Regions from separate parts of the uncultured Comamonas sp. genome, predicted to be linked through region 1. Evidence: predicted binding sites of a transcription regulator. Region 1 holds the regulator's gene; the other holds the start of a gene.
What was found. The regulator FNR, encoded in region 1, switches genes on or off when oxygen is low (the NO sensors DNR and NnrR bind a similar motif). The targets are predictions, from matches to a motif close to TTGATNNNNATCAA.
Positions count from the first base shown of each region.

Region 2: the regulator FNR is predicted to act here: its motif matches at 1,419-1,432, upstream of ACHWUQ_RS09070 (universal stress protein).

Region 1 is NZ_CAXYJV010000038.1:212,612-216,849, reverse strand. It holds gene ACHWUQ_RS14620 (malonyl-CoA synthase) at 1-318, shown strand, start outside; gene ACHWUQ_RS14615 (universal stress protein) at 426-869, opposite strand; gene fnr (fumarate/nitrate reduction transcriptional regulator Fnr) at 1,006-1,728, opposite strand; gene hemN (oxygen-independent coproporphyrinogen III oxidase) at 1,878-3,260, shown strand; gene ACHWUQ_RS14600 (sulfite exporter TauE/SafE family protein) at 3,277-4,098, opposite strand.
Region 2 is NZ_CAXYJV010000023.1:46,810-51,047, reverse strand. It holds gene ACHWUQ_RS09080 (LysR family transcriptional regulator) at 1-242, shown strand, start outside; gene ACHWUQ_RS09075 (metallophosphoesterase) at 284-1,129, shown strand; gene ACHWUQ_RS09070 (universal stress protein) at 1,588-2,010, shown strand; gene ACHWUQ_RS09065 (LysR family transcriptional regulator ArgP) at 2,187-3,131, opposite strand; gene ACHWUQ_RS09060 (D-amino acid dehydrogenase) at 3,186-4,238, shown strand, end outside.

The DNA.
Region 1 (4,238 bases):
GATTTGATCATCTCCGGCGGCTACAACGTCTACCCCGCCGAGATCGAAGGCTTCATCAACGAGCTTCCGGGCGTTGCCGAAAGCGCGCTGGTGGGGGTGCCACACCCGGATTTTGGCGAGGTCGGTGTGGCGGTGGTCATAGCCAAGGCAGGCCAGCAACTGGACGCCGAAGCCATCATTGCTACCCTCAAGAAGCAGCTGGCCAACTTCAAGATACCCAAGCGCTGCTTTGTCGTGGCCGAGTTGCCCCGCAACACCATGGGCAAGGTGCAGAAGAACCTGTTGCGCGACCAGTACCAGGGCCTGTTCAAGGGTTGATACCCTGCAGTGGCGGTTTGGAGCCGCCATGACAAAACCCTCGCTTGTTGCAGCGTATCCGCTGCCGCAAGCGAGGGTTTTTTATCGGGGTTGAAGTTATGCAGCGGTCAGCGCAGCACCAGCACCGGTATCGTCGCATGGGTTAGCACATGCTGGGTTTCGCTGCCCAGCAGCAAACGCTTCAAGCCCCGGTAGCCGTGCGAGGCCATCACAATCAGGTCGCAGTTTTCCTTCTTGGCCGTCTCCAGCAAGGCCTCGGCAATCAGGTCGGACTTGATCACCAAGGTCTTGATCGGCACGCCCGTTGCGGCCCCTTCGGCCACGACCTTGTCCACCACGCTCTGCGCAGCGCGCTGCCAGCCTTCTTCGATGCGTGCGATGTCATCGGGGTTCTGCATCGTGCTGCCTTCGAAGTAGCTGCGCGGGTAGTTCGGCGAGATATTGACGGCGGTGACGGTGGCATGGCTCAGCTTGGCCAGCGCCAGCGCATGGCGGACCGCTTTCTCGGACAGCTCAGAGCCATCGGTGGCAAGCAGGATATGTTGGTACATGACAGGCTCCTTTCGGGTCAGACTCCGGACAGGGCCACAGGCTGCTGCCTTGCCCTGGTTTCATCTCCAAGCATCGCCGCTTATCGCGCGGAACGATGTCGGATCAGGCCGCGTTCGTGTCTCTGGCCTGCACTTTTCAGGCCGAGCAGGCCTGGGTGTTGATCAGACCCTGGAGCTTGTCGGTGTCGAGAATGCGCACATGGCGCTGCTTGACCTCGATGATGCTCTCCTCGGCAAACTTGGAGAAGGTGCGGCTCACGGTCTCCAGCTTCAGGCCCAGGTAGCTGCCGATTTCCTCGCGGGTCATGCGCAGGATCAGTTCATGCTGCGAAAAGCCCCGGGCGTGCAGCCGCTGCACCAGGTTCAGCAGAAAGGCGGCCAGACGCTCTTCGGCACGCATGCTGCCCAGCAGCAGCATCACGCCGTGCTCGCGCACGATCTCGCGGCTCATGACCTTGTGCACATGGTGCTGCAAGGCCGTCACTTCGCGCGACAGGTCCTCGAGTGTCGAGTAGGGCATCACGCAGACCTCGGCATCTTCCAGCGCAATCGCGTCGCAGGAGTGGCGGTCATTGACGATGCCGTCCAGGCCGATGATCTCGCCCGCCATCTGAAAACCGGTGACCTGGTCACGCCCGTCTTCGGTGGCGATGCTGGTCTTGAAGAAGCCGGTGCGAATCGCATACAGCGAGGTGAAGGTCTCGCCATTGCGGAACAGCGCACTGCCGCGCTTGATCTTGCGGCGGGTGGCAACGATCTCGTCAATACGCTCCATTTGTTCGGCCGACAGACCCACGGGCATGCACAGCTCGCGCAGATTGCAGTTGGAGCACGCCACTTTGATGGAGTTGGATGTCATGTATCAATACCCGTGAACAAATATTCGTGTAGGAACGGCGTTCCTTGTATGCGCCTATTGTGCGTGCAGGCGCCAAATGGGTTCTTGATGTATATCAAGGACGGGTGGCGAGCCTTGGGGCACATTGGGGGTCCGCAAGGATAAAGCCCATGATTTCCCTGACCCCCGAACTGCTGCGCCGTTTTGACGTCCCCGGCCCCCGTTACACGTCGTATCCTACCGCAGACCGATTTGTTGAAGCCTTTGCTGCGAATGAGTACAAGCAGGCGCTGGCGCAACGCGGCAGTGGCCTGGCGGCCAGGCTGGCGCCACTGTCCTTGTATGTGCATGTGCCGTTCTGTGCCTCGCTGTGCTACTACTGCGCCTGCAACAAGATCATCACCAAGCATGCCGAGCGGGCCGACGAATACCTGGATTACCTGGAGCGCGAGCTGGATCTGCAGCTCGCCCACCTCAGCACACGCTCGACCATCAGCCAGCTACACCTGGGCGGGGGCTCGCCGACCTTCCTGAGCGATGCGGGTCTCAGCCGCCTGATGGACATGGTCAAGCAGCGCTTCCATCTGCAGCCGGGCGGCGAGTACTCGATCGAGATCGACCCGCGCACCGTGAGCCGCGAGCGCCTGCTGCACCTCTACCAACTGGGCTTTAACCGCCTGAGCTTTGGCGTGCAGGATTTCGACCCGCTGGTGCAAAAGGCCGTGCACCGCGAGCAGCCCGCCGACCAGGTGTTTGCGCTGGTCGAGCAGGCGCGCGCAATCGGCTTTGAATCCATCAATATTGATCTGATCTATGGTTTGCCGTTGCAAAGCCCGGCCAGCTTCGCCCGCACGATGGAGCAGGTCAATGCGCTGCGGCCTGACCGCATTGCGCTCTACGCCTATGCGCATCTGCCCGAGCGCTTCAAGCCCCAGCGCCGCATTCTGACGCAGGACCTGCCCAGCCCGGCGGACAAGCTGGCCATGCTGGCCCAGGCGCTGGCCGCGCTGGAGGGTGCTGGCTATGTCTACGTGGGCATGGACCATTTCGCGCTGCCCGAGGATGCGTTGGCGGTGGCCAAGCGCCAGGGCCGCCTGCACCGCAATTTTCAGGGCTATAGCACGCAGCCCGATTGCGATCTGCTGGCACTGGGCGTCTCGGCCATCGGCCGCATCGGCGCCACCTACAGCCAGAATGCCAAGACGCTGGAGGAGTATTACGACCTGATCGACCAGGGCCAGATCCCCGTGGTGCGCGGGCTGGCGCTGACGCGCGATGACCTGCTGCGCCGCGCGGTGATCATGGGTCTGATGTGCCAGGGCAGCCTGGCGATCGAATCGCTGGAGCAGGCCTGGCTGATCGACTTTGCGCAGTACTTTGCCGCCGAGCTGGCCCAGCTGCGCGAGCTGCAGGCGCAGGGCCTGGTGGACGTGCGAGACGATGTGATCAACGTGACCGAGCTGGGCTGGTACTTTGTGCGCGGCGTGGCCATGGTGTTCGACAAGAACCTGCAGGCCGACCGCAACCGCGCGCGCTTCTCGCGCATCATCTAGCCTGCTGTGGCCTCTCTCAGACCTGCCACGCTGCCAGACTCTTGTAGAGCATGTACAGCGCCAGGCACAGCAGGATGCCACCAAAGATCTTCTTGAGCTGTGCCACCGGCAGGCGGTGCGCGGCGCGGGCACCCAGCGGTGCGGTCAGCACGCTGCAGGTGGCGATGGCGGCCAGGCCCGGCAGCCAGATGTAGCCCAGCGAATGCGGTGGCAGGCCCTGCAGGTGCAGGCCGGCCACCATGAAGCCGGCGACATTGGTGACGGCGATCGGAAAGCCCAGTGCCGAGCTGGTTGCCACCGCGTTGTGCATCGGCACGCTGCACCAGGTCATGAAGGGCACGCTGATGAAAGCACCGCCGGCCCCGACGAGGCCCGAGAGGCAGCCAATCACGCCGCCGGCCGCCAGCTGCCCGGCGGTGCCCGGCATCGGGCGCGTCCCTTGGCTGTTGGGCTTGCGGAACATGCGCAGTGCCGAGTAGCCAATGAACAGGCCGAAGAACAAGCCCAGGTAGCTGCCCTTGAGCACCGCAAAAATGCCCAGGCTGGCCAACAGGCCGCCCAGCACGATGCCCGGGGCCAGGCGTTTGACGAGATCCCAGCGCACGGCACCATGCTGGTGGTGGGCGCGGACGCTGGACATCGATGTGAACACGATGGTCGCCATCGACGTGGCGATCGCCATCTTGATCGCCAGCTCAGGCGCCACGCCCTGGGTGCCCAGGATATAGGTGATGAAGGGCACCAGCACCATGCCGCCGCCGATGCCCAGCAGGCCTGCCAGAAAGCCGCCGATCAATCCCGGCAGCGACAGCGGCAGCAGAACGAGAGGATCAGCCATGGTGCGCAGTAAAAAGGCCACCTGAAACAGGTGGCCTGAAACCCCGCTGTCGCGGAGAGGAGAAGACAGGTTGGGCAGCCTGCCCGAAAAAATCAGGTGTTCGCAGCGGATCCACTGGACCGTCATCCTGAACCGGGGGT
Region 2 (4,238 bases), on a different contig from region 1:
CCGCCCGCGTCGTGGCGCGCACCGATCTGCTGACCGTGCTGCCGCGCCACTTTGTGCCCGCCACCGGCATTGCCGATCTGCTGGCCTTCCAACCGCTGCCGCTGCGCGTGGAAGCCGTGCATGTGGATGCGCTGTGGCGCAGCCGCAGCGGGCATATTCCACCCTCGGCGCTGGAATGGATGCTGCATGCGCTGGAGCGCTCGGCGCGGGCGGCTTTTCCTGACCTGGAATTACCGATGTAGCGGGCTGCAAGCCGCCAAAGCCCATGGTAGGCTTGGCGACCATGCACCTGCAAATCCTGTCCGACCTGCACCTGGAGACCCATCCCCATTTCCGTGCCCAGCCCGCGCCCGGCGCCGAGCTGCTGATCCTGGCCGGCGACATTGGCTCCTACCAGAATGGATCGATGCTGGACGATGCAGATTTTGGCCTGGGCCAGTTTAGCCCGCAGCAGGCGGGAGGCCATTGGCCCGAGCCGGTGATTCTGGTGCCCGGCAACCATGAGTTCGACAACCAGGATTTCGACATGGCCCGGCAACGCTTGCGCGCCAGCTGCAACAAGCTGGGCATCACGATGCTGGACTGCGAAACCCTGGTGATCGATGGCGTGCGCTTCATCGGCACCACCCTCTGGTCCGACTACGACGCCATTGCGCTGCACAACGGCGTGACCGAGCTGGGCGCGCTGATGAAGCAGCGCGAGAAGGCCTTCAAGGCCGCCAACTTCTACCTGACCAAGGCCCAGACCGTGCGCAACGGCCAGCCCTTTCTGGCTGCCGAGATGCGCGACGAAGCGCTGCGCTGCCAGCAATGGCTGCGCGCCGCACTGGCCGAGCCCTTTGACGGCAAGACCGTCGTCATCACCCACTTCGCCCCCAGCCTGCGCAGCGCCGATCCGCGCTATGGGCTGACCCCTGGCACCGCCGGCTTTTGCAATGTGCTGGATGACCTGCTGCCCTATGCCGACCTCTGGATCCACGGCCACCTGCATGCGCCGAGCGACTATCTGGCCAAAGGCCAGCACAGCGATGGCCGCCCCTGGCAATGCCGGGTCGTGGCCAACCCGCTGGGCTATGCGCGCAAGGGCGAGCAGGAGACCTTCAACCCGCATTGCCTGGTGCGGGTGTAAGGCGGCAGGTTCTCAGGGACTGCTCGGCGCGCCACGACTTCTCGCGCGGCTCCACAACATCGGTACGGTAAGGTTTGTGCTTGGCGCTGACTAGCCTCTGCGCCGCCGCTATGCCTTGAGCGGGCGCATATATCCCGCCTATTCATCTCCATTTTGCATACCGCGTCCCTAAAACAGTCATTTGGGCGCATTTCAGCAGCAAAACGTTTACGGTCGACTTTTCTTCTCCGGTGCGTGCTTAGCATCTTCGATCAAAATCAAGGGTTTTCACTTAAATTTTTCGCCAAGCCTGATGCACATCAATGTGCGTTTGACGATGAATCTATAAGCTGATACACATGATTTAAGCCTGTAAAGCGCGTTGCCGGTGCCGGCATGCGGGTTTTGCCAGCTCACAGTCCAGCGTTGGTCGTGGCACCGGTGTTGGGTCCCTCACCCCTTGTTGAAGGAGTTAAGGCATGCGTATTTTGTTGGCCGTTGACGGCAGCCCTTACACCCAAAAAATGCTGGATTACCTGGCAGCGCACGCAGAGTGGCTGACCTCCAACCACCATTACACGGCACTCACGGTGCAGCCGCTGCTGCCGCCCCGGGCCGCCAAGGCCCTGGGCAAGGCGCTGGTGGACGATTACCACTCGGAAGAAGCGCAAAAGGTGCTGGTGCCCGTGCAGGAGTTCCTGGCTGCCCACCAGGTGAAGGCCGTGGCAGAGAGCGCTGTGGGCCCCATTTCGCAGACCATTGCGGAGACGGCCGATAACGGCGGCTATGACCTGCTGATCATGGGCACCCGGGGCCATGGCGCGCTGGCCAAGCTGGTGCTGGGCTCGGTGGCCACCCAGGTACTGGCGGAGAGCAAGCTGCCGGTATTGTTGATTCGGTAAATGGATAGGATCAGATAACGAGTCTGTCATTTGCTATTCACCATATAGCAATACTTGGCGTGGATACTGCACCACCAACAGATTTGACCAATGAGGGAGGGGTGGAACCACCGGTGCAATGAATACCGGTGGTCATCCGGAAACTGCTTGCACCCCAGGGGGTGCAGGCAGTTTTTTTATGCCTTGACGGTGGCGCGCGCGGCTGCGGTGGGCGGCGCCAGGCTGCCCTTGGCGCTGTGCACCATCGCGTCGCTCAGCGCGCTGAGCAAGGCGGATTGCAGGTTCCAGCAATGCCAGAACAGATCGACGCGCAGCAGCTGGGCCTCGGCCACATTGACCAGGCGGCCATCGGCCAGGTAGGGACGGGCGAGCAATTCGGGCACCACGCCCACGCCCCAGCCAGCGGCCACGGCGCGCACCTGGGCTTCGGAGTTGGGGACGTAGAGCTGGTGCAGGCCAACGGTCTTGAGCCCCATCGCGCGGGCAACAAACACGCGCTGCATGTCGTCCTTGCGGTTGTAGCTGAGAAACGGCAGGTGCTTGAAGTTGCTGCGGTTGATGCCCTGCGGCACATGCTGCTCGGCGAAGGCGGGCGAGGCCACGGCGATGTAGTGCATCGCGCCCAGCGCCGTCACGCGGCAGCCGCGCAAGGCTCTGGGCATCGTCGTGACACAGCCCAGCACCTCCCCGGTGCGCAGCAGCTCCAACGTGTGGTCCTGGTCGTCGGTGATGATCTCCAGCGGCAGCTGCTGCAGCGCGATGTCCTGCAGCGCATCCAGCGCCCAGGTGGCAATGCTGTCGGCATTGATGGCGATCGAGATGGCCTCGTCATGGGCGTTGCGGCGCTGGGTGTGGGGCAGCAGGCTGTGCAGCTCCTGCTCCAGGTCGGTGCGCAGCAGCCGCAGCTGCTGGGTGTGCTTGAGCAGCAACTGCCCTGCCGCCGTCGGGCGCAGCGGACGGCTGCGCACCACCAGCACCGAGCCGATCTGTGCCTCCAGCGCGCGCAGCCGCTGCGAGACCGCCGATTGCGTCACATTCAGTCGCAAAGCGGCCTTCTCGAAACCGCCTTCTTCAATCACGGCGGCCAGGCATTCCAGCGCGACCGGGTCCAGGTTGCTCATGGGGCTCCAGTATTAGTAGAACTGATGAATCCTGAAGAAGTTTAATTGCACTTTATGTTACAGCCAAGATGCCAGACACTGAGAGCCATGAAAGTCATCATCCTCGGCGCCGGCATCATCGGCACCAGCACTGCCTGGCATTTGCTGCAACTCGGCCACGACGTCACCGTCGTGGACCGCCAACCGGACGCGGCGCTGGAGACCAGCTTTGCCAATGCCGCGCAGATCTCGGTGAGCTACTGCGAGCCCTGGGCGAACAAGCATGCCCCGCTCAAGGCGCTCAAGTGGATGTTCGACAAGGAGGCACCGCTGCTGCTGCGCCCCCATGCCGATCCGCAGCAATGGCGCTGGCTCACCCAGTTTCTGGCCGAGTGCAATGACCGCTCCTTTGCTCGCAATGTGCAGCAGATCGTCGCGCTCGGTGCCTACAGCCACAGCGCGTTGAAGGCCGTGGTGGCGCAGACCGGCATCGAGTTCAACCGGCTCGAACGCGGCATTGCCCACTTCTTCACCAGCGACGAAGCGGTGCAGGATGCACAGATGGCCGTCGATCTGATGCGCCAGTACGGTGTGAACCGCCGCATGGTCAGCACCGAAGAGTTTCTGAAGATCGAGCCCGCCTTCAAGCCCTATGCCGCGCAGATCAAGGGCGGCACCTTTACCGAGAGCGATGAGAGCGGCGACGCCCGCGTGTTCACGCAAAAGCTCGCCCAGCTCTGTGCCCAGGGCGGTGTGCAGTTTCTCTACAACCACCGGGTCGAGCGGCTGAATGTGGCGGGCGGCGCGATCGATTCGGTCACCGTGCGCGCCACTGCAGCGGGTGCAGACAGCAGCCCACGCACCTTGCAGGGCGATGCCGTCATCGTCGCCTGCGGCAGCTACACCGCGCCGCTGCTGCGTACCGTGGGCCTGAACGTCGCCATCTACCCCGGCAAGGGCTACAGCGCCACCTTGCCGATCCTCAAGCCCGAGGCTGCGCCCTTTGTCAGCTGCATTGACGACGGCAACAAGCTGGCGATGAGCCGGCTGGGCAACCAGCTGCGCGTGGCCGGCACCATCGAGCTCAACGGTTTTGACAGCTCGCTGGACAGCCCGCTGGCCAAGGCC